Regions from separate parts of the Magnetovibrio massiliensis genome, predicted to be linked through region 2. Evidence: predicted binding sites of a transcription regulator. Region 2 holds the regulator's gene; the other holds the start of a gene.
The links. Region 2 encodes PhoB, which activates phosphate uptake and scavenging genes when phosphate is short. Its sites were predicted from a motif close to TNTCATAAAACTGTCA; they were not measured.
Positions count from the first base shown of each region.

Region 1 (6,286 bases), on a different contig from region 2:
TCTCCGCCAATTCATCCAAGGTATACCATGTTTGATCTTCGCCGTGTGTACCCGCCAAACTGACGATGTTGATGGCTCCTGGGATGTGACCGCCGCGCACGGCATGCACCACTTCTTCGCCACTGTAATGGCTCTGCGGACGCGCATCCAAGAGGACAACACCAGAGTCCCGTTGAGAGACGACGCGGTCGTAAACATCCATCCATTCAACGGACAGTTTAGCGTTTGCATCCTTCAGCGTGACATTTCCGCGCGTCCGCTCTGCCTTGTCTTTCTCAAGATCGTTAAAGCCTTGCCACGCGACCGTGCCGCCATCCAAAAGCTTCACGCGGGACATATCGTACCCGTAGTATTCCAACAAAAAGTATAAGCGTGATGCAAGGGCTGTGCGTGAATCATCATACAGGACAAGGGTTGAATCGTTATTCACGCCCCAATCCCGCAGTGTATTTTCGAAGGCTGATTTATCCGGAAAAAACATGATGGATTGACCATCATTATCTCCGAGGTCTTTGAACCGCTGAACTTGAACTGAACCCGGAATATGACCAACAGTATAATATCTGTGCGGATAGTAGCGCACTTCCAACGCAATCAAGTTTTGATCATCAATGTGTTCTTCCAGCCATTCTGTATCAACCAGAAAATCAGCACCTTCTGCTTTAGCTGGACCACCCCACACCGTAACAACGAGCAATGCAAACAGAGCAATGCCCTTCATCAATAAATCAAGCTTTGGCAAACCACGCATTCTATATCCTCCCCAGGTATTTTTTTGGTTTATGTCTTCACTGGCACGCGTTCGTACCATCCACGGGTTCTGTTAACGATTGTGACAACGGACAACATCACTGGCACTTCCACCAACACCCCAACCACTGTCGCAAGGGCAGCGCCACTATCAAACCCAAATAGACTTATGGCCGCGGCAACTGCCAACTCAAAAAAATTACTGGCACCAATGAGCGCTGAAGGTGCCGCAACTGAATGATCTTCGCCAACCGTTCTATTCAGAATATATGCCAAGCCGGAATTGAAGTAGACCTGAATCAGAATCGGAACGGCTAGTATCGCAATGATCAAAGGCTGTTCGATGATTTGACCGCCCTGAAAGCCGAACAACAAAACCAAAGTGACAAGAAGTGCAATTATGGAAACTGGATCCATCTTCTGAATAACGTTTTGGAGACGTTTCTCCCCTCCGGACCGCAGCAATCTCAGCCGAAGGATTTGTGCAGCGGCAACCGGCACCACGATATAAATCAAGACAGACAGAAACAGTGTGTCCCACGGCACCGTTATAGCCGACAAGCCAAGAAGGAGGCCGACAATTGGTGCGAAGGCAAAAATCATTATGACGTCATTTAGCGCAACCTGGGACAGCGTGAAATGTGGTTCGCCATCGCTCAAGTTACTCCACACAAACACCATGGCCGTACAAGGTGCAGCGGCAAGTATAATTAAACCGGCGATGTAGGAATCAATCTGCTCCGCCGGCAGATATGGCGCAAAAAAATGGCGAATGAACAACCAGGCAAGAAGTGCCATTGAGAATGGCTTTACGGCCCAGTTTACGAACAAGGTTACACTGATTCCGCGCCAATGTTCCCGCACACGGTGCAATGCGCCAAAGTCGATCTTCAACAGCATCGGGATAATCATCAACCAAATGAGAACTGCAACGGGCAGATTAACCTGTGCTATCTCAAGGTTTCCAATCATTTGAAAAGGTGAAGGAAAGAATGAGCCCAACGCAACGCCAACAATTATGCACAAGCCAACCCAGACGGTTAGATAGCGTCCAAAAATCCCCAAGGATTCTTTGCTCTTGGCAGAAGACATATTCTTAGCTCCCATGCTTATCCCTAGGCTGACTGATCACAACATTTTGTTTCTGGCTCAACCTTGCGGATACATAACTCTGGTCGTCCACCGCAACAATCGTCGACTAGGAAGCCCAGCAGTTGGTTGAGATTGTCAAAGTTTGCCGAATAGATGACCTGGCGCCCCTGCTTACGGCTCGTGACCAGACCAGCATGACGCAGGTCTTTTAGGTGAAAGGAGAGTGTTGAAGGTCCAACTTTTACTTGCGCGGCTAACTCACCCGCTGACATACCGCCTTGTGCCACAAGCGCCCGAAAAACTTCAAGACGCATTTCACTGGCCAAACCAGAAAGGATTTGGGTAGCTTGAAATAGGGAAAGGCTCATCAGCAAAAGACCTCATTCGAACATGTTGCATAAAAAAAAGGAGCTAGACTTACGAAGATACTTCAATATTCATTGAAATGTCAAAATATCTGTTTAACCTCCTCCCACAGTCTGAAAATTTTGAAAGGCTCACAATAGGAGACAGATATGACTATTAAGATCGGCATCAATGGATTTGGCCGCATGGGACGCTTGGCCCTGCGTGCAGGTTGGGAACGTGAAAATCTGGAATGGTCTCGTATCAACGAACTGAACACTGATGCGGCTGGTTCTGCCCATCTAGTAACATTCGACAGTGTGCACGGCAAATGGGATAGGGAAGCAACTGCTAATGGCGAAACTGTAGTCATTGACAGAAGGTCCATTGAACATACGTCCATACAGGATATAGGTGACGGTGATTGGGGCGATTGCGACATCGTGCTGGAATGCACGGGAAAGTTTCGCAAACCCTCCCAACTGCAAAGCTATTTCGATCACGGGGTAAAAAAGGTCATAGTCGCTGCTCCTGTGAAGGACGAGGCGTTGAATGTCGTCTACGGTGTTAACGACGATCTGTACGATCCCGTCAAACATGATTTATTAACGGCTGCTAGCTGTACCACCAACTGCTTGGCCCCGGTGGTCAAAGTTGTGCATGAAAAAATCGGAATCGAACATGGTGCCATCACCACTATTCACGATGTCACTAACACACAAGTGGTTGTCGATTTCCCGCACAAGGACATGCGCCGCGCACGATCCAGCCTAGTGAACTTGGTACCGACCACCACCGGTTCGGCCACCGCCATCACCATGATTTATCCAGAACTGAAGGGTAAGTTGAACGGCCATGCAGTGCGTGTGCCGTTGTTAAATGCGTCGCTCACCGATTGCGTGTTCGAACTAAAACGTAAAGTCACTGTGGAAGAAGTTAACCAGTTGTTCCGCGACGCCGCCCAAGGTGAATTAAAGGGCATCTTGGGCCTAGAGGACCGTCCGTTGGTGTCGACCGACTACACCAATGATCCGCGCTCTTCGATAGTTGACGGCCCTTCAACTATGGTCGTGGACGGCAGGCAATTGAAGGTTTTGGCGTGGTATGACAATGAATGGGGTTACGTGAACCGCATGGTCGATCTGGCGGCGAAAGTCGCGGCGTCACTGTAAGGGCCCAGCATGATGAGCACCGACATTCGCAACTACGCCCTGGTGACAACGGCCTATTGGGGCTTCACGCTGACCGATGGCGCATTGCGCATGTTGGTGCTATTGCATTTCCACACAATGGGTTATAGCCCGATTGAAATCGCGCTTCTGTTTCTGTTTTATGAATTCTTCGGCATTGTCACCAACTTGGTTGGCGGCTGGATCGCATCACGCATGGGGTTGAAGATCACGCTGTTTGCGGGATTGACGCTGCAGGTGGTGGCGTTATCCGCGTTGGCGCAGTTCAATTCCGATTGGCCGGTGTGGTCTGGTGTGGTGTTCGTGATGGGAGCGCAGGCGTTATCAGGTATAGCCAAAGACCTGACCAAGATGAGTTCCAAAAGCGCAGTAAAACTGCTAGTGCCGGAGGGGGAACACGGTGCTCTGTTTAAATGGGTTGCCGTGCTGACTGGGTCAAAGAATGCGCTCAAGGGTATAGGCTTTTTCTTAGGCGGCGTTCTGTTGACGGCGTTTGGATTTGCCGGTGCACTCTATGCCATGGCAGGCGGATTGGCTTTGGTTCTTCTGGCTTCCGTACTGTTGTTACCCGGCCAGATCGGACAAGCCAAAAGCAAAGTGAAGTTCTCGCAGATATTATCCAAAAGCCGCAATATGAATTACCTGTCAGCCGCACGCTTATTCCTGTTTGGGTCTCGGGACATCTGGTTTGTGGTCGGTTTGCCATTGTTCCTCGCTGCCACACTGGATTGGGGGCATGCGGAAGTGGGCGGCTATATGGCTGCATGGGTAATCGTCTACGGTTTCGTCCAAGCGGGCGCGCCCAAGGTGTTGAAGAAATCCGCCCATGCCCCAGACGGTGCGCTCAGCCGACGTTGGATTTTAATTTTGTTGATCGTCACAGTAGCTATAGCAGGTGCGGTGATGGCGGATGTGGAACCGGGCTTAGCCGTGGTGTTCGGACTTGTGGTATTTGGCTTTGTGTTTGCCGTCAACTCGGCCGTCCATTCATATTTGGTGTTGGCGTATTCTCAATCCGATCATGTGGCGCTCGACGTCGGATTTTATTACATGGCAAATGCAGGTGGAAGATTAATTGGCACAGTGTTGTCTGGTCTCGCTTATCAATGGGGTGGGATGGAGATGTGCCTGGTCGTCTCTGCTATTTTCGTGGCAATATCGTGGCTGATAAGCCTGCCCCTAAATCGTGTGAACACAGGTTAATCCGCCTTGCCCCGAACAAATAAGGTTCGGCGCTGATTTCTGGAAAACCGTATCTCGTATGTTGGCTGCAAGTTGCAGTATCTAACGTCAGCGTTCAAGGGACATATTAAGCTCATTTCATAACGGAGAAATAATCTGCTGTTGTGACTGATATTCTCTTGCTGTTTGCGAAGGGCGTAATAAGAAATGCAGTGATAGTGGTGGGATATATTGAAAACAGAGCTTCGTTAGAAGCTGCTATATAATCCAACAAGAGCAAAAAGAATATTCATGCATATATATTCATGTACTTCATACAGATGACACGAAGGCACGAAGAAATATTCTTATCGTTGGCAACTAAGCATTGATCATGAATGCGCGTGATCAGCTGTGGAAGCGTTAGCTTCATCTTATCAGCCATATCTTCTAGAACAGTCCAAAAAACTTTTTCAAGACGAACCGTGGTGCTGTGACCATGGATGCGAAACCCGCGCTTTTCTGGAATGAACTCGCTGACTTGATCCGTCGAACAGGCATTAAACATATGCCCTAGAAAATTTTCTGGTTCGATTTCGATAAAGATGGACATTCCAATAAACCTCGATTGTTGTTGTGTTTTTTGTTTTTTTTCAGGCGGAACGGGCCTGATTTGCGACGAAGATGGCATGATTTTTTTGTAGTTTCCAATAATTACCACCAGTTCAAATCCCCATTATCATAGACTGTATCCAACAAAGCGGAAACCGCCAAAAACAACAGTAATGTATCGGGGAGGATACAGTTCATGGATTTTTTTAATAAGACACTTGATCCCATCATCGCTCTGATGGCGATTGCTGTGCTCGATATCTTTTTATTCCTTCTGTTGGGTGCCTGGACCGTTGGTGGTGGCGAAACCATGATGACGGGATTGATCGCCGAAGTTTTTATGGGGGACGAATTGAAACGTCTTCCGTTTTGGAATTTGGTGTTTGAACCTGATGCAGGCTACTGGAAAATCTATATCAGCCTCGGAATGCTGTTTGGAGCGTTTATTGGCGCAAAGTTAAGCAATGAGTTTTATGTACGCTTCCCGCGGCGTGTGTCGGAGTGGGTCATGATCACAATTGGCGGATTGCTCATGGGAATTGGTATCCGCTTAGCATTTGTATGTAACGTCTCAACTTTCTTTGGCTTAACCCCTGAAATGAATCTCGGTGGCTATCTCGCAATTAGCGGCATCGTCGCGGGAGCTTGGGTTGGTTCAAAAATTTATAAAAAAGTGTTGGAGGGTTAAGGTATGTCGGTCATTGGTGAGTGTATCGTCGCGTTTATCTTTGGTACATGTGTTGGCTTGCTGGTTCAACGTTCCCGGTTCTGCAACACGGCTGCCTTGCGCGATGCAATGTTGTTCAGCACATACCGCAATACTAAAGCATTGCTGATGGCAATGATCATGCTGACATTTGGTTTCACCTTGTTCATCACCTTTGGTGAGGGCAAGACCATGCATTTCGACGTTGGCTTTAACACCTTTGCAGGTTTGTTCATCTTTGGCGTTGGCATGGTGCTCGCCGGAGCATGCACCGTATCTACGTGGGTTAAAGCGGGTGAAGGCAACTTTGGAGCTGTCTGGGCCTTGATCTTTACCTTCATTGGGATGTTTTTATTCTCGCTTGTATGGTCAGTAAACTATTGGCCTCCTGCTCCATCTAGTATGACGGGTGAACCTAACCTGGAAGCTT
Region 1 is NZ_JBAHUR010000002.1:388,722-395,007, forward strand. It holds gene V5T82_RS04395 (sulfurtransferase) at 1-751, opposite strand, end outside; gene arsB (ACR3 family arsenite efflux transporter) at 781-1,842, opposite strand; gene V5T82_RS04405 (ArsR/SmtB family transcription factor) at 1,866-2,210, opposite strand; gene V5T82_RS04410 (ArsJ-associated glyceraldehyde-3-phosphate dehydrogenase) at 2,358-3,359, shown strand; gene arsJ (organoarsenical effux MFS transporter ArsJ) at 3,369-4,580, shown strand; gene V5T82_RS04420 (ribbon-helix-helix domain-containing protein) at 4,849-5,259, opposite strand; partial or broken gene V5T82_RS04425 (YeeE/YedE thiosulfate transporter family protein) at 5,335-5,838, shown strand; gene V5T82_RS04430 (YeeE/YedE thiosulfate transporter family protein) at 5,842-6,286, shown strand, end outside.
Region 1: the regulator PhoB is predicted to act here: its motif matches at 2,278-2,293, upstream of V5T82_RS04410 (ArsJ-associated glyceraldehyde-3-phosphate dehydrogenase).

Region 2 (6,286 bases):
GCGCGTGTGTCGCAAAAAACCGCGTTCTTCCACTTGGGCGACTTGGTGGAATCGGGCGGTACGGACGAAATCTTCACCAACCCGAAAGACGAACGCACCCAAGCTTACGTCACCGGTAAAATCGGCTAAGGGATCGAATTATGTTGGAACAAGACCATATCGTTACTTCATTCGACGAAGACCTGGGCCGCATCGACAGTGTGATTGCGGAAATGGGTGGCTTGGCCGAACGTCAGTTGAGCGACGCCGTTGACGCGTTGGCGCGCAACGATGTTGAGCTGGCGAAAAAAGTCATCGATTCAGACATCAAAATTGATGCTTTGGAAGAAGATCTCGACAACTTCACCATTAAAGTTTTGGCCTTGCGCCAACCCATGGCCGACGATTTGCGTGCCGTTGTGGTGGCGTTGAAGATGGCGTCCAACTTGGAACGCATCGGCGATTACGCCAAAAACGTTGCCAAGCGCACCCAGACGCTTTCCGAGATGGACACCGTCGGTGACGCAACGGCCACCATTCAACGCATGGCGCGCCAAGTGCAAAGCATGATCGGCAACGTTTTGGATGCCTATGGCACCCGCGACGTGGCCAAAGCCAACGCCGTGCGCCTGCGCGACGAAGAAGTCGATATGATGCACACCAGCCTGTTTCGCGAGCTTCTGACCTACATGCTGGAAGACCCGCGCAACATCACGGCGTGCACGCACCTTTTGTTTATTGCCAAGAATGTGGAGCGCATTGGCGATCACGTTACGTCCATCGCCGAAAATGTCCACTTCTTGGTTTCCGGCGAAAAGCCGTCAGAAGAACGCCCCAAAAACGACCTGTCCAGTGAGACAGTGGTCGGCTAAGGGGTGAGGAGTACGCATACATGAGCCAGACTGTTCTGATCGTCGAAGACGAACCACCCCAAGCTGAGATGCTGTCCTATAACCTGGAAAAAGAAGGCTTCCGGGTGATGATGGCGGAAAATGGCGAAGACGGTTTGATGATGGCCCAAGAAAATGTTCCCGACGCCATCGTTTTGGATTGGATGTTGCCGGGTTTGAGCGGCATTGAAGTTTGCCGCCAACTGCGCAGCGATACCGATACCCGCGAAATCCCCATTTTGATGCTGACCGCCCGCGGTGAAGAAGAAGACCGCGTTCGTGGCATCGAAACGGGTGCGGACGACTATGTTGTCAAACCCTACAGCCCCCGCGAAGTCGTGGCGCGCCTGAAGGGCTTGCTGCGCCGCTCCAACCCGTCGTTGAGCTCGGAAACCATCGAATACGCCGACATCGTCATGGACTTGGCCCAGCACAAGGTCAATCGTGGCGGGAACTTCATCCACCTTGGCCCGACCGAGTTTCGCTTGCTCAAAACCTTGATGGAAAAGCCCGGTCGCGTGTTTTCGCGCGAACGCCTGTTGGATCTGGTTTGGGGGCGTGACGTCTATGTCGAAGACCGCACGGTCGACGTCCACATTCGTCGACTGCGCAAAGCGCTGAATACCGAAGGGGCCCTGGACATGATTCGCACCGTTCGCGGCGAAGGCTACGCCATCGACATGAACAAAGGCGCTTAAACAGCTCCTTTCTTATCAAAATAACCTGCCAAACGCCGCCTTTTTTGGGCGGCGTTTTGTTTTGTCTAACCATCTGTATTCAATACCATAACTCCACCCACAAGCGTTTCAAGATGACTTTGGGTGTGCCTCGCACGCGCTCGTATGTAAACAATTGTTTGCAAAATGAGCTGCGTAATGTAAACATACGTTTAGTTATGAAGGGCGTGCTCGTATTTGTTTCGAAATATGCGGGCATGCCTGTTAAGCTCACAACGTATCGTGCAGGGCAGAGCGCCCGGCGCCGGGGGTATTGAACATGAGTAACGATCTGATCCATTTGGCCAAAACACGGCGCTTTTTACCGTTGTTTGTCACCCAGTTTTTAGGTGCGATGAACGATAACTTGTTCAAAAGCGCGTTGATCATGTTGGTGACCTATCAATTGGCGGAAGTGTCCGGCTTGGACGGTCCGGTGTTGGTGACGGTTGCGGCAGGTGTGTTCATCTTGCCGTTTTTCCTGTTCAGCGCCACGGCGGGACAGTTGGCGGACCGCTTCGACAAAGCGTCCATTGCGCGCAAGGTCAAAGCGGCTGAAATCCTGATTATGGTGGGGGCCGCCGCTGCGTTTTTGAGCGGAAGTGTCTGGTCTCTACTCGCCGTTTTGTTTTTCATGGGGCTGCAGTCCAGCCTGTTTGGTCCGGTCAAGTATGCGATCTTGCCGCAACACCTGCATCAAGACGAACTCATCGGTGCCAACGCCATGGTCGAGGCTGGAACGTTTCTCGCCATCTTGATCGGCACCATCGCTGGCGGTCTATTGATCTTGAACGACGGCGGTGTGTTGCTGGTGTCGGCCCTGATCATTGGGATCGCTGTGCTGGGGTATGTCTCAAGTCTCTTCATTCCCAAAGCCCCCGCGTTGGCTGAAGACTTAAACGTCGATTTCAACATCGTGCGCGCCACGGGTTCGATGATGCGCCACGCCGCAAGCCGCCGCGACATCATTCTTTCCATCTTAGGCATTTCCTGGTTTTGGCTGGTGGGGGCAACGTTCCTCAGCCAGTTTCCGACCTTTGCTAAAGACACCTTGGCTGCCGACGAAACCGTTGTGACGCTGTTTTTGTCGATCTTTTCCATCGGTATCGCCGTCGGATCGGTCTTGTGTAACCGCCTGTTGAAAGGCGAAGTGACAGCCAAGTATGTGCCGTTTGGTGCCCTGTTGATGACCGTGTTTATGGTCGATCTCTACTTCGCCAGCACCCATGGTTACGCCCTGGTCGCACACGATGAGACGTTGGCGTCCGCCGGTGTATTCCTTTCGACGTGGATGGGCCTGCGCATCATCGTGGACTTGCTGTTGGTGGCGATCTCCAGCGGGCTTTATATCGTGCCGCTGTACGCCATCTTGCAAAGCCGGGGTGAAGACAGCCACCGTTCGCGCAACATCGCGTCCAACAACATCTTGAACGCCTTGTTCATGGTGGTTTCGGCTTTGGTGATCTCCGCCTTGTTGGGGGCCGGGGCCAGCGTTCCGCATATTTTCTTGTGGGTCGCCATCGCCAATGCGGGCGTTGCGCTTTACATTTGTAAGCTGTTGCCCGACGAAGTCTTGAAGGCCGTGTTGCGCACCATCTTCAAGTTGGCTTACCGCGCTGAAGTGAAAGGCTTGGAGCACTGGAAAGCCGTGGGCGAGCGCGCCGTGATTGTGGTCAATCATGTTTCATTCTTAGACGCAGCATTGCTGGCGGCGTTCTTGCCGGAAAAACCGTTGTTTGCGGTCAACACGCACATCGCCGGGCGCTGGTGGATGAAGCCGTTCTTGGCTTTGGTCAACGCCTTTCCCATGGACCCCACCAAGCCGCTGTCGACCAAGTCGTTGATCAAAGAAGTGGGTAAGGGCTTCAAGTGCGTGATCTTTCCAGAAGGCCGCATCACCGTCACCGGCGGCTTGATGAAAGTCTACGAAGGTCCGGCGTTAATCGCAGATAAGGCGGATGCAGACGTTTTGCCTATTCGGATAGACGGTACCCAGTACACGGTCTTTTCACGTCTGAAAGGCACAGTGCGCCGTCGCTGGTTTCCAAAAATCACGCTGACGATTTTGAAACCGCGTCGCCTCACGGTGAACGAAGACTTCAAAGGCGCAAAACGCCGCGAGCAAGCTGGGCTGGAACTTTACGACATTATGAGCGATCTGATGTTTGACTCGAGTCGTCAGCATCAAACTCTGTTTTCTGCAGTGCTGGACGCGCGCGCAATCCATGGCGGGGACGCGCCGATTTTGGAAGACATCAAGCGCGAGCCCATCAGCTATAACAAGCTGGTGACGGGGTCCATTGCCTTGGGACGTCAGCTGAAGAAATTGAGCGCGCCGCAAGACACGGTAGGGGTCTTGTTGCCAAACGCGGTAGGCGGCGCGGTGACGTTCTTTGCCCTTCAAGCCATCGGCCGCGTTCCCGCAATGCTGAATTATTCCGCAGGTGTGGGCAACATGATTTCAGCCGTTCACACGGCTGAAGCCAAAGTTGTCGTGACATCGCGGGTATTTGTAGAGGCTGCTGATTTAAACCAAGATATCGAAGAACTGTCCCGCCATGCGGAAGTTGTCTACTTGGAAGACGTGAAGGCCGATATTGGTCTCTTGGATAAACTTGGTGCTGTTTGGACGGCGACGTGCGGTGCGAAGTCTTGGCATCGCCGCTTTGTCAAAGATCCCGGTGCAGCTGCCGCCGTGTTGTTCACGTCTGGGTCCGAAGGCAAGCCCAAGGGCGTGGTGTTGAGCCACAACAACTTGCTGGCCAATCGCTATCAGTTGTCGTCACGCATTGAATTCAATCCGACCGACACCGTATTTAACGCCTTACCGATCTTCCACAGCTTCGGTTTAAGCGCTGGGCTGTTGTTGCCGGTGCTTGCGGGCATCAATACGTTCTTGTATCCGTCGCCTTTGCATTATCGCATCGTGCCGGAATTGGTCTACGACACCAAAGCAACCGTGTTGTTCGGCACGGATACGTTCTTGGCTGGCTATGCCCGCATGGCGAACCCGTATGACTTCTTCAAGGTGCGCTATGTCTGTGCAGGTGCTGAGAAAGTCAAAGACGAAACCCGGCGCGTGTTTGCCGACAAGTTCGGCCTGCGCATTTTAGAAGGCTATGGGGCCACGGAAACCGCTCCCGTTCTGTCGTTCAACACGCCGATGCACTACAAAGCCGGAACCGTTGGCCGTTTGTTGCCCGGCATTGAGAAGAAGCTTGAGCCCGTTCCGGGTATAAATGACGGAGGGCGCTTGGTTGTGCGCGGCGCCAATGTGATGAAGGGCTATTTTTTGGCCGACAATCCAGGGGTGCTGGTGCCGCCGGACGGCGGTTGGTACGACACGGGCGACATCGTTAGCATCGATGAACACGGTTTCGTGAAAATCCAGGGCCGCGCTAAACGCTTTGCCAAAATTGCTGGAGAAATGGTGTCTTTGGGCGCAGTGGAAGAATTGGCGCACAAGGTCTGGGCCGACAACCGTCACGCCGCCGTGACGCAGCCCGATCCCAAAAAAGGCGAGCAGGTGGTTTTGGTGTCCGACTTTGAAAACGCCAACCGTGAGGATTTGTTGAAGGCCGCCAAAGCCCAAGGCATCGCCGAGATCATGGTGCCCAAAACCATCCTGAGCGTTGATGAGCTGCCGCTTCTGGGCAGTGGCAAAACGGACTATCCCGCCGTCAAGTCCTTGGCCGAAGCGAAAGGGGGTGTGTCATGAGCGCACAAATGAAATACGTCGTTCTTTTCGCCGTCACAGCTGTGATTTCAGCATCCATGTTTATCTTTTCCGGACCGATCCCCCAGCCCGTGGAATATCACAACTTCGCCGATATGCGCGGATGGTTGGGCGTGCCGAACTTCGCCGACGTGGCGTCAAACCTGCCGTTCACGCTGTTCGGTCTTTATGGCTTGTGGGTGATGGGGAAGTGTATTGCCGTGACCCGCAGCACTGGCAGCTGGCTGCATGATGCGCGTCTGCCGCTGGTGGTGTTTTTCATTGCCATTGTATTTGTCGGGCCGGGCTCTGCCTACTATCACTTAGAGCCAAACCACGACACTTTGTTTTGGGACCGTGTGCCTATCGTCGCGGGCTTTATGGCGCTGACGGCAGCTGTGATTGCGGACCGCATTTCACCGCGCATGGGCGCCCACATCGCTTTGCCCATTTTGGTCGCTTTGGGCATCGCTCTCGCGCTGCATTGGAAGCTGACGGACGACCTGCGCGCGTATGTGTTGGTCCAGATCGTGCCGGCGTTGGTTATTCCGCTGATTTTGTGGATGTGGTCAAACGATGCGTCCCATGGTCGCGTGTGGATCACGTGGCGCATGATCATTTGGGCCATGGTGTGGTACGGCCTTGCAAAAGTGACCGAGTTCTCCGATGTGGAGCTGTTCCATGCTTTGGGCGAGACACTGTCGGGCCACTCCATCAAGCACCTGTTGGCGGCTGGTGTGCCGTTGGTGGTGGCGATCAGTCTTGATCGCCGTCATCAGCACTAGTCTTTATTTTCGTCTTTTGAGTGATCGTTAGGTTTTGGTGCAGGAGACGGCATGTCTTCTTCGAACAAAATACGGCTGGCATTGCCTTCCATATCGTCGAACTGGCCCGATTTCAGCGACCACATAAACGCTGCCAAGCCAGCCAAGCCTAGAAACAAGGCGATGGGGATGAGATACAGTAGGACTTCCATATCAGGCTTC
Region 2 is NZ_JBAHUR010000008.1:103,805-110,090, reverse strand. It holds gene pstB (phosphate ABC transporter ATP-binding protein PstB) at 1-129, shown strand, start outside; gene phoU (phosphate signaling complex protein PhoU) at 141-851, shown strand; gene phoB (phosphate regulon transcriptional regulator PhoB) at 872-1,567, shown strand; gene V5T82_RS11345 (acyl-[ACP]--phospholipid O-acyltransferase) at 1,866-5,303, shown strand; gene V5T82_RS11340 (hypothetical protein) at 5,300-6,085, shown strand; gene ccoS (cbb3-type cytochrome oxidase assembly protein CcoS) at 6,082-6,276, opposite strand.